Regions from separate parts of the Rhizobium sp. 2YAF20 genome, predicted to be linked through region 1. Evidence: riboswitches for the same ligand, from Rfam matches in the RefSeq annotation. Region 1 holds a riboswitch; each other region holds the start of a gene.
The links. A riboswitch is a leader RNA that binds a small molecule or an ion and turns the genes downstream of it on or off. The one in region 1 is predicted to bind thiamine pyrophosphate.

Region 1 (4,656 bases):
CACTCGGTGAGATCATTGTTGTCGTGGCGGCCGTCGTTCTCATCGCCGGCATGGGCCTGTTCAATCAGGGCAGTTCTCCAGTTTCGAGCTCCGCTGTAGCTGCGCTGCAGTCGGAACATCGCCAGCTTCCATCTCTGATGCATTGCGACGATGACGACGCCGATCTGGCTCTGGCCTGCCAGCCTTAACGTGGCGCCCGTCACCGCGGATCCGGACGACACCAGCCCGCGGGGCGGCCTGCCTCTTCGTCACCACAACGCGTGGAAGTGCTGCACCGGTCCGTGACCTGATCCAACCGACAGCGTATCGGCCGCCGCGACTGCGCTGGAGAGATAGCGCTTTGCAGCACCGATAGCCTGACGGGGCGATGCGCCCTTAGCGAGTTCGGCAGCAATCGCGCTCGATAGCGTGCATCCGGTACCATGGGTATTGGCCGTCACGACGCGTTGCGCTTCAAACCAGCTTGACGCTTCCGCCGTCGCGAGTACGTCAGGGCTGTCCGGCCCCAGCAGGTGACCCCCCTTGACCAGCACGTAGGACGGTCCGAGTGAGAGCAGCCGTGCTGCCTGCTCGGCCATGCCAGATCGATTTTCGGCGATCGGTTGATTGAGAAGCGCTGCTGCTTCGGGCAGGTTCGGCGTCAGGACCGTTGCTATGGGAAGCAGGCAGCGCACCATCGTGTCAATGGCCTCGCGGGCAAGCAGCGGAGCACCGCCCTTGGCAATCATGACAGGATCGAGAACGACAGGAACGCCCCGGAGTGGCGACAGCGCGTCGGCGACCGCCTCGGCGATGTCTGCATTGGCTATCATGCCGATCTTGACCGCATCGACCCGAATGTCGGCAAACACAGCCTTGATCTGCTGAGCCACGAACTCAGGGGGAACGAGATGGATCGCGGAGACCCCTTGCGTGTTTTGAGCAGTCAGCGCGGTCAGCGCAGCCATGCCGTAGACGCCGAGCGCCGAAAAAGTCTTCAGGTCGGCCTGAATGCCAGCCCCACCCGAGGGATCGGAACCGGCAATGGTGAGAACGTTGCGGATCATCGCTCGAACCTCCTGATACGCGACGAGATGGCTGTTGCGGCGACATAAGGATCCGGCATCCCGCAAATGGCGGACACGACAGCCAGACCCCGCGCGCCGGTCTCAAGAACGGAGCTGACATGCTCTGCCTTCAGTCCGCCGATGGCGACAGTCGGAACAGGGGCGAGTACGACAAGCCTAGCAAGCCCCTGGTAGCCGATCGGCTGCTTGTGGTCCGGCTTCGTCGGCGTCGCGAATACCGGTCCAGCGCCGGCATAGTCGACCAGCAACGGATCAATTGCCGCTGCGAGCGCTTCAGTTTCCACCGAAAGGCCGATGATCATATCCGAACCGACCATCGCGCGAGCGACCCTAATATCGATGTCGTCCTGTCCGATATGCAAGCCGTCGGCGCCGATTGCCAGCGCCGCGTCGATGTCGTCATTGATGATCAGCAGTGCACCGGTTCCGGCAAGAGCTGATTTCAGAGCCCGTCCGGTTTCGACTATCTTTGCCGTTTCCGCATGTTTGTCGCGCAGCTGCACCATCGTCGCCCCGCCCGCGACCGCCGCCCGAGCCGTTTCGATCATGCCGATACCAGCGCAAAGGTCCGGGTCGAGCACGAGATAGAGCGACAGGTCAAATGTCTTCATACGGCTGCAGCCCTTGCCTCTAGATCAAGCGCTGCTGCGTCCAGCGCCGCCAAAGCATCGAGAAAGTGCCAGGAGAAAGATCCAGGACCCGCGGCTCGTTGCGCCGCCCGTTCGCCGGCGACCGCGAAGGTGGCGAGTGCCGCGACAGTCGCATCAAACGGGGCATCGGGCGTGGTTGCGGCAAAGGCGCCGACGAGGCAGGTTAGCGAGCAGCCAAGCGCGGTCACCTGTGGCATCAGCGCCGAGCCGCCGGCGATGCGAGTTGACCGCCTGCCATCCGTGACAAAATCCACCACGCCGGTCACGGCCACCACAGTATCGTGTCGCCGCGCCAGTTCGAGCGCAGATTCTTCCGCCTCCTCGACGGCATCCTGGCTGTCGACACCCTTGCCGCTGCTCACTCGTCCGGCAAGCGCGATGATCTCCGATGCATTGGCGCGAACGATTGTCGGAGACAAGGCCATGAGATCCGCCGTGGCAGCGCGTCGGAATGCCGTGGCATAATGCGCGACGGGATCGAATACCCATGGCTTGCCTGCCTTCGTGGCCGCAATGGCGGCGGAGCGCATGCCTGCCAGCCAATCCGTCGACAGGGTGCCGATGTTGATGGTGAGAGCGCCGGCAATTGCCGCAAATTCGCCAGCTTCCTCGTTGGCATGGACCATCGCGGGCGACGCGCCGGCGGCCAGCAGAACATTGGCTGCGACGTTCATGGCAACGAAATTGGTGATGCAGTGTACGAGCGGCGCCGCCTTGCGCATCGAGGCGAGCCTCGTTCCCACTGTCATGGTGATATCCATCGTACCCCTTTCTAGGTGGGGCAGGCGCCGGGGGCAAAACGCGCGATGTGCGAAAGCCCGAGCGACTCCCTCCGCCAGCATGATCTGGTTCAGGTTCAAAGGGTACATCTCAGCCCGACTTACCACGGACGCCCCTGTCTGCTGCGGTTTTCGCAGAGAAAGGGGATCATGTCATCAGTTAATTGTCATTGCGACAAGGACGCAGGCAGATCAGCTTCTCAAAAAATTCGACGGTTTCAGGCGGGCTCAATCAGGCCGAGGACCGCGACAAGCACAAGGACTGTGAACCCGAGAGCGATCTCAGCGATGCAAGCAAGCCTTATGATATTGGAGGTCCGTGTCGGCGTCTTTCCGATCGAGGGCACGAAGACGTAGCGATTGATAACCGCAAGGGTGACCATGCTGACGACGAGTGCGATCTTTGCAGCAAGCATGGCCTGATAGGGCGAGGACCAGTCGGTCGGCAGGCGCTGAAGGACAAGGAATGTATTGGCGATCCCTGAGCCAATCACGAGCATGACCGCTCCGTGGCCGGCGTTCGAAAAACGTCGCAGCGCAATCTGGGCGTCAGCCCGAAAGTCGTCGCTGTCGAAATGCTTGAGAATGGGCAACAGGGCCACGAGCGCGCCGATCCAGGCTCCGCTGGCCAGAACGTGAATGACATCGTTGCTCCGGTGCAGAAGTCGCAGCCATCCCTGATACATCGAGGCGTGGCCGGTCAGCACGAGAAAAGCAAGGCAGAGCGCGGATCCGAATGCGATCGATGCCATGCGCTTCTGCGAAGGCAGGGCGAAGGCAAGAGCAAGGATGACCGCCGCTGCTGTTTGCGCCAGCCAGGCCTGCCCGACAGTCGTTTCCAGAAGAACGTCTCGGATCGTGCCGGGGTCGATGGTGTTGCCCCAGCCGTCTCCGATAGTGCCGGCTTCAAGCGGCAGGAACAGAACGGTCGTGCCGATAGCAATAACCGCTGCGACAACAGGCATTCGACCAAGGGCATGCCACGCGGCAGCTGCCAGGCGCCCGGGGACGAGAAGGCAAAGGAAGGCCGAAGTGCCCCAAAGAAGCATCAAGGATGCGTTGTGGAAGAAGCGGCACGCCTCGAGCGCTGTCTGGAGGTCGATCAAGGCTTCACGGTGAAGGTGAATGCGCCATTGGTCTTGTGTCCGTCGGCGGAAAGCGCATGCCACTCGACGGTGTAGGCGCCAGGGGCGAGCTTTTCGGACAAGGGGACCATCAGTGCGACATTGCCGTCCATCAGCATGGCATCACCGGTCTTGACTGCGTTCTTCTTCGGTCCGGTGACCTTCACGCCGGTAAATTTAAGGTTCAGTTCCTCGCTAAACGTAAGATCCAGCTCCGCCGGCGTAATGACTTCGCTCTTGTCTGCGGGTGTCGACGATTTGAGGTGGGCATGTGCGAAAGCCTGGCTTGAAAGACCTGTGATGATAACGCCCGCCATCCCGAGCTTGAAGACTATCTTGAACATGAATGTTTCCTTGGGCTTAAGGCAAATGACGCCGACAATGCAGCAAATGCGATAGGCTCGGCGCTGGCGGCTGTCAATTATCTGCAGGACAAGCCCCGATCGTCGTGACGCTATGCCGCAAGTCAATATGTCGCGTGAACCTTTGGTTCAGCAAAGCGCGTTATTCGGATGGTAGCAAACAATTATCACCTTTGAATAAATCTGGTAACAGATCGCATCAGCTGGCAGATAAGGCGCCGGCGCGCAGCAGGCCTTTGCGGAGGCTTACTAAAGGAGTGTCATGGCGGGAAATCAGACGCGGGGATTGTTCGGGGCCAGGACCGATCAGGTGCGCCGAAGAGACTTTATCGACAATGCGTCAACGCCGACCTACGCCATCGGCGACGTTCACGGCTGTCATGATCTCCTCGCCGCGCTGGAAGGCAAGATCATTGCCGATGCGGCTCGCTTGCCTGGGCGAAAGCTGATCGTCATGCTCGGCGATTACATCGATCGCGGCCCGGCATCCGCTCGCGTGATCAGCAGGCTGATTGCGCCTCCTCCTCCCGAGTTTGAGCGCATCTGCCTGACCGGCAACCACGAGATCACCATGCTTGCCTATATCGACGAGCAGATCTCGCTCAGCGACTGGCTCTCGATGGGCGCCGAGGCGACCCTTCAATCCTATGGGATCGACGTGGCCCACCTCGCAC
Region 2 (4,656 bases), on a different contig from region 1:
AAAACCGCTTCGCGCACATCATGGGTGATTAGCAGCGCCGTCCAGCGGTGGCCGGCCCACATCTCTTGCAGCCATTCCTGCAATTGGGTGCGGGTCAACGCGTCGAGCGCACCGAACGGCTCGTCCAAAAGCAGCATATCCTGGCGCTGTACGACGGTGCGCAGCAGGGCGGCGCGCTGGCGCATTCCTCCGGAAAGTTGAGCCGGATAATGATGCTCGAAGCCCGCAAGCCCGAACTGCTCGAACAGAGGCGCTACTCTTTCACGAGCCTGCCTGCGGCTCATGCCCTTGACCTCAAGGCCGAGCGTCGTGTTGTCGATGATCCGCCGCCAGGGCATCAGTGCGTCACGTTGGGGCATGAAGGCGAAGGAGGCGCCGCTTTCGTCAAGCGGGTGGCCGTCGAAGAGGATATTTCCAGTGTCACTGCGCTCGCTGCCGCTTAACAAGCGAAGGATCGTCGACTTGCCGGCGCCCGACGGGCCGACGATGGAAACAAATTCGCCGTCGCCGATCGTCAGCGAAACGTTGTCGAGGACGGGCATTGTCCCGAAGGATTTCGTGATGTCGCGAAGCTCCAGCCGATGACCATTCATCGCCCTATCTCCTTGCCATTGCGGTTCCACGGCATTGCCAGGTGGCCGATCAGCCCGGCGACGGCAAAGAGGATGAGCGTCAGGCAGGCGCTGAGAAACACGGCTGCAAGGACGAGATCCGGCCTGAAATTGTTCTTGGCAATGAGAATGTAAATGCCAAGGCCTTTGGCCGCGCCGGCATACTCGGCAAAAATCGCGCCAACGACCGCATAGGTGATCGATATCCTGAAGCCGGCAAAGAAATAGGGCAGGGCCGACGGCAGGCGCGCGACCAGGAAGATGCGCCAGCGAGGCGCCTTCATCGAGGTTAGCAACTCGGCAATGTCCTTGTCGGTCGATTCGTAGCCCTGCAACAACGCGACCAGCATCGGGAAGAAGGTGACCAGTGCAACAAGCAGGATTTTCGGCAGCAGGCCGAAGCCAAACCAGAGCACGATCAGCGGCGCGATCGCCACCAGCGGCAATGTCTGGCTGATGACGAAGAGCGGAAACAGTGCGCGGCGAACAGGACGGGCAAAATCCATCAGCACGGAAAAGACAAAGGCCACGGCCAGCGAGCAGGCAAAGCCGGCAAGCGTTGCGGAGATCGTCGGCCAGGTATTGTCGATCAGCGCCTGACGGTTGACCCATGCCTGCACCAGCACGCGCGAGGGCGCCGGCAGCGTCGAGGGTCGGATACCGGACAGGTCGGCATAGAGTTCCCAGGCGAGCAGGCACGCAACTGCCGCAGCGACCGCCGGCACAGCGCCGACGAAAGTAGAATGAAACGCGTGACGCGCCGGTACGGGTTTTTGCGACATAGCCGGATTCCGATCAGGCTTTGGTCGGGCTGTTTGCCGAAATGGTGATGTCCAGCGTCACGTGGCCCTCCGGCGGACCGAAGCGGCAGAAGGCCTCTTGGATTGTCGCGAAGACGGCGCCGGCATCGCCACGCAGCCTCGTGCAGAAATTCTTGGAGCGGTCGAATGTGCCGGAGCGCTTCAGGAAATCGATGCAGCCATAGATCTCATCCATGTGGTCGCCGATACCCATGACATAGAGCGAGAATTGGGCTGCGGCCGGCTGGTCGCTTGCTGGCGCGGCAGCAACGGTCTTCGAGGCAGCGTCGATGCGCTCTAAGAGCGGCAACGCGTCGCGTTCCAAGAGGCTCGTCCCACAGGCCGGATCGTCCGGCTCGCCGGGGCAGCCGCGCGACACCGCTGCCGACAACACGCAATGCTCGCCTGATTTTGCCGCGGCGACGAACAGGTCGCGCATTGCTGAAAACAGCACATCGGGCGGTCCGACCATCAGTGTCGATATGTCGTCGGTCTCGATGCGCAACGCATCGCGATAGGGATTAAGACCCTTGACGGCATCAAGGATGATCTCGGCAAAATTGCCGGACATCGGATATAGGGAGACTTGTGCGCCTGAGAACACTTTTTTGACCTCGCTCCGCTGGCATTACCCAGATCAGCTTTGAAGGGTCCGGAGGCATGACGCCTCTCATCTCAGCCCCGGCAATACGGAGCTCCCCTGTGAATTTCGCGGAAGCTAGCACCGGCTCGGCCAGTGCGCAATGGGAAAAAGACAGCCTCGCAGGCTGGGCAATATCCGAAAGAAGACCCTTGAATTGCGACAGGCAACCCAGGCCGCTTCACGGTCAGGCGCCGACGCCGGCGGTCTGCCCGGCCAAGTATTCGTCCAAGGCGAGGACTTCTTGCGCGCTTAGATAGAGCCCCTTCTTCGAGCGGCGCCAGAGGATGTCGGCGGCGGTTCTGGCCCATTCCTCGGCAACGAGATAGCGGACTTCCACCTCGTAGAGGTCGCTGCCGAAGTTCCGCCCGAGGCCTTCGATCGAGCTGATATCGCCAAGCAACTTCCCAGCCAGAGTGCCGTACCGGCGGACCAGTCGGCGAGCCAGCGCAATTGCGAGGAAGGGGTAGCGCGACTTTAGTGAGCCAACCTCTGCCTCGTAACCCTTTGCGGGGAAATCACCGCCGGGAAGCGAACTCTTGGCGGTCCACGGCTTGCCCTTGACCCCGATTGCCGCGCCGATCTTTTCAAGGGCATGCTCGCCAAGCCGACGATAAGTCGTCAGCTTGCCGCCGAAGACGTTGAGAAGCGGCGCCTGACCCTCGCCGCCTTCGACCTTCAGCACGTAGTCGCGCGTCGCTTCCTGCGCCTTTGAGGCACCGTCGTCGAAAAGCGGACGGACGGCGGAATAGGTCCAGACGATGTCTTCGCGACGAACCGGCTCCTTGAAATATTCCGATGCGGCGCTGCAGAGATAATTGATCTCATCCGGCGAAATCTTCACATCCTTCGGATCGCCGTGATAGTCGCGGTCGGTCGTGCCGATCAGGGTGAAGTCCTGCTCGTAGGGGATTGCGAAGATGATGCGATTGTCGGGATTCTGGAAGAAGAAGGCGCGGGGGTCGTCGAACTTCTTTCGGACGATGATGTGGCTGCCCTGCACGAGACGCACGTTGTGGGCCTTTTGGGCGCCAATAGCGCCCGACAGGACATGATCGACCCAGGGGCCGGCGGCATTGATCAGCATGCGCGAGCGAAACGCCCGCTTTTCGCCCGTCATCGCATCCTCGGTCTCGATCGACCAGACGGCGCCCTCGCGTCTTGCCGACACGACCTTGGTGCGCGACAGGATCGCAGCACCACGGTCGGCAGCGTCGCGTGCGTTCAGTACCACCATGCGGGCATCGTCAACCCAGCCGTCGGAATATTCGAACGCCTTGGTGAACATCGATTTCAGCGGTTTTGCCGAGGGATCGCTGCGCATGTCGAGCGTCGAGGTCGGGGGCAGCAATTTGCGGCCGCCCAAATGATCATAGAGAAACAGGCCGAGCCGGATCAGCCATGCAGGCCGGATGCCGCCCTTATGATAGGGCAGCACGAAGCGCATCGGCCAGATGATGTGCGGCGCCATGGCCCAGAGCACTTCGCGCTCCATCAGCGATTCGCGCACCAGTCGGAATTCATAGTGCTCAAGATAACGCAGGCCGCCATGAATGAGCTTGGTCGCTCCCGACGATGTTCCCGATGCGAAGTCGTTCATTTCGGCCAGCGCCACCGAATAGCCGCGGCCGACCGCGTCGCGAGCAATGCCGCAGCCGTTGATTCCGCCACCGATGACAAAAATGTCGTAGACCGGCCCGCTCATTACATTCTCCGAAAATCTGGGAGGGGATGCTCTTTCGAAAGTTATTTTACCTAAAACGAAAGAAATTCGAATGTCAAACGAAACATCCGATATCTCGGCTTCATGACAAATTGGAGGCGTTGGGCCGAGATATCTCGATCAGGCGCACGTTGCTGTCCGCTGCAATGCGGCGCAGCGAACCCAGCGGGCATTGATCGGTTATGAAGGTATGAACCTGCGACAGGTGGCCGATGCGAACCGGTGCTGTGCGCTCAAACTTGGTGCTGTCGGCGACAAGGATGACGTGGCGGGCATTGGCGATGATTGCTTGGGCAACTTTCACCTCGCGGAAGTCGAAATCGAGCAGAGCGCCGTCGGCATCGATGGCAGAGGCACCGATGACGGCGTAGTCGACCTTGAACTGTCGGATGAAATCGACCGCCGCTTCGCCGACGATGCCGCCGTCCGAGCCACGCACCACGCCACCGGCAATCACCACCTCGATTGACGGGAACAGACGCAACCTATTGGCGACGTTTATATTGTTGGTGATGACCATCAATTCCTGGTGATCGCGGAGCGCTTCGCCGACCGCCTCCGTTGTCGTGCCGATATTGATGAACAGCGAGGCGTTGTTTGGGATGAGCGCTGCTGCCTCGCGGCCGATCGCCTGCTTTTCCAATGCCGCGATCGAGCGACGCGCCTCGTATTTGACGTTCTCGGTGCCGCCAGGGAAGATGGCTCCGCCATGGACGCGCGACAGAACGCTGTTATCGCAGAGGTCGTTCAAGTCCTTCCGGATGGTCTGCGGGGTGACGGCGAAGCGCTGTGCAAGCTCCTCGACCAACACGCGTCCCTCGGCCTTGGCGATCTCAAGGATTTCCGACTGCCGCCCCGACAAATACATGCAGGCAACTCCTC
Region 3 (4,656 bases), on a different contig from region 1:
CCGGTTCTGATCCTCAGCCAACAATGGCAAATCGTTCGGGAGCCGCAGCGCTCTCCTTTGGTCGGTGACCGATCCGCTGGACATGCCGATCGAGGACTGTCACGGCCTGCTCGGTTTTCTGCTCGCGAAGATGCGTGAGGATCGAGCGATGATCCTTGTCCTTTGGTGTCACCCAGCCGGAACTCCAGGACGCAAACAGAAAGCGCGCACTTGCGGCATGCAAATCGTCGATGACGGCAAGCAGCCGCGGCATTCTGCAAGGAGCAAGGATCAGTTGATGGAAGCGCCGGTTCGCTGCCTGCCAGGTGGCTACATCCGTCGCTCTATCACCATCAAGCGTTGCGCATTCCGCCTGATCGAGGATGGTGGGCGTCAGATGGGGAGCGGCGTTGCGCAAAGCCAGGACCTCAAGAGCCGCTCGCATGCGAGCGACCTCCTGCACCTGAGCAAGATCGAACGAGGCTACCCGCACCCCTCGCCTCGGCTCACGGACCGCAAGCCCTTGTGCCTCCAGCCGCCTAAGCGCCTCGCGCACAGGCACATGACTGGAGCCAAACTCCTCGGCAAGATAATCCTGCTTAAGCTTAGAACCGGGCAATAAGGCGCCTGTCACGATCTGGTCGGCCAGAATACGGCTGATCCGGCCAGCGATTGTCTCTTCATCATGATTGGTCATGCCTGATAGATAATTTGCGTCGGCTCGGCTGTCGAGCGGCGCCAGCCACCTTTCCAGGCCTCAAGGAGGCATCAGCCAGCAGCGTTCAAGGAAATTTGCGGCCAAACTCGCTCACGAGGAACGTATCTGAGATGCTGGAAATCTATGGTCGTCGGATAGATGTGTCGGCGAAATGGCGAGACAGCTGCGGCTCTTGCCCCATTCTGCTCGGCAGAAAAGGCATTCCGCGAATTCATAAGCAGTACCCCTTTGACCTGACCTTGCGCTGGGGTGAAATTTAAGCTTCGCATCGGGATCTCTTTTGCCGCAACCGCAATCCGGGCGAAGAAATGCTGCGGCATCCACCTTTTGCGGATTGCTTGTGGTATTTCGTTGCCGGCCCAAAGCTCCCAGCCATGCTAAAGGACCATTTCCGCCGCGCAGTTGGTTGCCTGCGAACCGGCCTTACCAAGTGGCTCCCTCAATCTTGCAACGTTCGCCGCAAAGGGGGCCTGACGAATGATATTTGATACGCTAAGCCACGGACAAAGTGACAACTCCCCGGGGTTGACATGACCTAAACTGAGGGCATAACTCTTGTGTCATTCACCAGGGGGGTCCCGGCAAGGGGCTGAGATACTGCTAGCGCGCGCAGTGACCCGTTGAACCTGATCCAGTTCATACTGGCGTAGGGACGGTGCGAACGCTTCGGTTGCCATGATTCCCTCACAGGAGAGATGCACCGGCGTTTTTCCATCATTCCGGCGTGAACTGGGTCTCCAATCGACGAGCTTGGAGCCTCATGATGAACATTGCCGCAAAGAATATCACACCGACCGTCACGACGGGACCGATGCCCGCCTCGACCAAAATCCATGTTCCGGGTGAAATCCATCCGAACATCCTGGTTCCGATGCGCAGCATCGAACTTCACCCGACATCCGGCGAACCGGCCGTCATCGTCTACGAATCATCCGGCCCCTATACGCAAGCAAACGCCGATATCGGCATCGAAAAAGGTCTCCCGCCGCTGCGGCGAGACTGGATCCTCGCGCGCAATGATGTCGAGGCATACCAGGGCCGCCGCGTCCGCCCGGAAGACAACGGTTTTGTCAGCGGCGAACGACTGACACCGGAATTTCCCGTTATCAGCCAGCCGCTAAAGGCAAGACCAGGCAAGGCCGTAACGCAGCTTGCCTATGCGCGGGCGGGCATCATCACGCCGGAGATGGAATTCATCGCCATCCGCGAGAACCTCGGCCGCAAGGCTGCCTCGGCCAGCCATATCCGCGACGGGGAAAGTTTCGGCGCCGCCATTCCCGATCACCTCACCCCGGAATTCGTCCGGCAGGAAGTAGCGGCCGGCAGGGCGATCATTCCGGCCAATATCAACCATCCAGAAGCCGAACCGATGATCATCGGCCGCAATTTCCTGGTGAAGATCAACGCCAATATCGGCAACTCGGCCGTCACCTCGTCGATGGCGGAGGAGGTCGACAAGATGGTCTGGGCGGCGCGCTGGGGTGCCGATACGGTCATGGACCTTTCGACCGGCCGCAACATCCACAATATCCGCGAATGGATCATCCGCAACTCGCCACTGCCGATCGGCACCGTGCCGCTCTACCAGGCGCTGGAGAAGGTCGAAGGCATTGCTGAGAACCTAACGTGGGAGGTCTACCGCGACACGCTGATCGAGCAGGCCGAACAGGGCGTCGACTATTTCACCATCCACGCCGGCGTACGGCTTCACTACATCCCGCTGACCGTCAACCGCGTCACCGGCATCGTCTCGCGCGGCGGCTCGATCATGGCCAAGTGGTGCCTGCATCACCACCGCGAGAATTTCCTCTACGAGCACTTCGAGGAGATATGCGACATCTGCCGCGCCTATGACGTTTCCTTCTCACTCGGCGACGGCCTGCGTCCCGGTTCGATCGCCGATGCCAATGACGCCGCCCAGTTCGCCGAACTTGAAACTCTTGGCGAGCTGACCAAGATCGCCTGGGCGAAGGATTGCCAAGTGATGATCGAGGGCCCCGGCCATGTTCCGATGCACAAGATCAAGGAAAACATGGACAAGCAGCTTGCCGTCTGCGGCGAGGCGCCCTTCTATACGCTGGGCCCACTGACGACCGATATCGCACCCGGCTACGACCACATCACCTCGGGCATCGGTGCAGCGATGATCGGCTGGTTTGGCACGGCGATGCTGTGCTACGTCACGCCGAAAGAGCATCTGGGTCTTCCGGATCGCAACGACGTCAAGACCGGCGTCATCACCTACAAGATCGCCGCCCACGCCGCCGATCTTGCCAAGGGGCATCCGGCCGCGCAACTGCGCGACGACGCGCTGTCGCGCGCCCGCTTCGAATTCCGCTGGGAGGACCAGTTCAACCTCTCGCTCGACCCTGAAACCGCCCGCAGCTTCCACGACGAGACGCTGCCGAAGGAGGCGCACAAGGTCGCGCATTTCTGCTCGATGTGCGGCCCTAAATTCTGCTCCATGCGAATTTCGCATGACATCCGCGCCGAGGCACAAAAAGAAGGGCTGGAGGCTATGGCAGCAAAGTACCGTGACGGCGGCGATCTCTACGTGCCGGTCGATGCCGTCAAACCTTCGGCCGGCTGAGATGCGCGTCCTGGTCAAAGGGGCCGGCGTCGCCGGCCTCACGGTGGCGCATGAACTCCGCGCACGCGGCGGCGACGTCACCGTCATCGACCCGCACCCAGATTTCGGTCACGCCGCATCCTGGCTGGCGGGCGGCATGCTAGCGCCCTGGTGCGAGCGCGAGAGCGCTGAGGAGGCCGTGCTCTCGCGTGGCCTCGATGCCGCTGAGCGCTGGGATGCGATCCTGCCGGGGGAAGTCATCTGCAACGGGACGCTGGTGGTGGCGCCGGCACGCGATCACGGCGAGCTGAAGCGCTTCGCTGGCCGCACGACGGGCTATGAATGGGTGGAAGAAGAAGCCATGGCCGTGCTTGAACCGGCGCTTGCCGGGCGCTTCAGCCGCGGCCTGTTCTTTGCGCGCGAAGCCCATCTTGACCCTCGGCAGGTGTTGAGATCATTGCGGGAAAAACTTGGCAGGCAGGGCGTCACCTTCGTCAATGAGAATGCAAGCGAACAGGGTTTCGACGATGTTGTCGACTGCACAGGCGTCGCGCGCATTGGACAGACCCGCGACCTGCGCGGTGTGCGAGGCGAAATGCTCTACCTTCGGACCGATGAGGTTGAACTCGCCCGGCCCGTTCGCCTGCTGCATCCACGCATTCCCGTCTATATCGTTCCTCGTGGCGGCGGCCTTTTCATGGTCGGCGCAACGATGATCGAGACCGAATTCGACGGGCCGATCGCGGCGCGCTCACTGATGGAACTGCTGAATGCCGCTTATGCGCTGCACCCGGCTTTCGCGGATGCCACCGTCGTTGAAACCGGCGCCGGTATTCGCCCGGCCTTCCCCGATAATTTTCCGCGTGTGAGGCGGGAGGGCAACGCGATCGTCCTCAATGGCCTTTATCGCCACGGCTTCCTGCTGGCGCCGGCCATGGCCACCGAAGCCGCAAATCTTGTCTTTTCCCGAACCTCTATAGGAGCGCATGCCCCATGAGATTGATCGTCAATGGCGAGCCCCAGACTATCACCGTCACGACGCTTTCCGAACTGCTGGTTACGCTGGACTATGAGGGCGACTGGCTTGCGACCGCCGTCAATGGCGAACTCGTTCATCGCGAGGATCGCGCCGACCACGCGCTCAATGACAATGACAGGATTGAAATCCTGACCCCAATGCAAGGAGGCTGATCCATGCTGACCCTTTACGGAACCGACGTCGCATCCCGCCTTCTGTTGGGCACCGCCCGCTATCCCTCTCCTGCCATTCTCGCCGAGGCAGTCAGACAATCGGCAACGGAGATCGTGACGGTGTCGCTGCGCCGCGAGAGCGCCGGCGGACGCAATGGCGGCGCCTTCTTCGATATAATCCGTGCGCTCGGCGTCCGTG

Region 2: it holds a riboswitch for thiamine pyrophosphate, as region 1 does, so the genes downstream of both, AB4Z52_RS05880 (YkoF family thiamine/hydroxymethylpyrimidine-binding protein) here and thiM (hydroxyethylthiazole kinase) in region 1, are expected to answer to the same signal.
Region 3: it holds a riboswitch for thiamine pyrophosphate, as region 1 does, so the genes downstream of both, thiC (phosphomethylpyrimidine synthase ThiC) here and thiM (hydroxyethylthiazole kinase) in region 1, are expected to answer to the same signal.

What each region holds. Positions count from the first base shown of each region.
Region 1 is NZ_JBFRFF010000027.1:1,779-6,434, forward strand. It holds gene AB4Z52_RS24550 (hypothetical protein) at 1-188, shown strand, start outside; gene thiD (bifunctional hydroxymethylpyrimidine kinase/phosphomethylpyrimidine kinase) at 249-1,046, opposite strand; gene thiE (thiamine phosphate synthase) at 1,043-1,678, opposite strand; gene thiM (hydroxyethylthiazole kinase) at 1,675-2,466, opposite strand; TPP riboswitch at 2,528-2,624, opposite strand; gene copD (copper homeostasis membrane protein CopD) at 2,715-3,602, opposite strand; gene copC (copper homeostasis periplasmic binding protein CopC) at 3,599-3,964, opposite strand; gene AB4Z52_RS24580 (metallophosphoesterase family protein) at 4,245-4,656, shown strand, end outside.
Region 2 is NZ_JBFRFF010000002.1:367,418-372,073, forward strand. It holds gene AB4Z52_RS05870 (ABC transporter ATP-binding protein) at 1-593, opposite strand, end outside; gene AB4Z52_RS05875 (ABC transporter permease) at 590-1,393, opposite strand; gene AB4Z52_RS05880 (YkoF family thiamine/hydroxymethylpyrimidine-binding protein) at 1,407-2,015, opposite strand; TPP riboswitch at 2,008-2,123, opposite strand; gene glpD (glycerol-3-phosphate dehydrogenase) at 2,239-3,756, opposite strand; gene AB4Z52_RS05890 (DeoR/GlpR family DNA-binding transcription regulator) at 3,857-4,642, opposite strand.
Region 3 is NZ_JBFRFF010000010.1:82,595-87,250, forward strand. It holds gene AB4Z52_RS15005 (GntR family transcriptional regulator) at 14-676, opposite strand; TPP riboswitch at 1,257-1,368, shown strand; gene thiC (phosphomethylpyrimidine synthase ThiC) at 1,461-3,287, shown strand; gene thiO (glycine oxidase ThiO) at 3,289-4,263, shown strand; gene thiS (sulfur carrier protein ThiS) at 4,260-4,457, shown strand; gene AB4Z52_RS15025 (thiazole synthase) at 4,461-4,656, shown strand, end outside.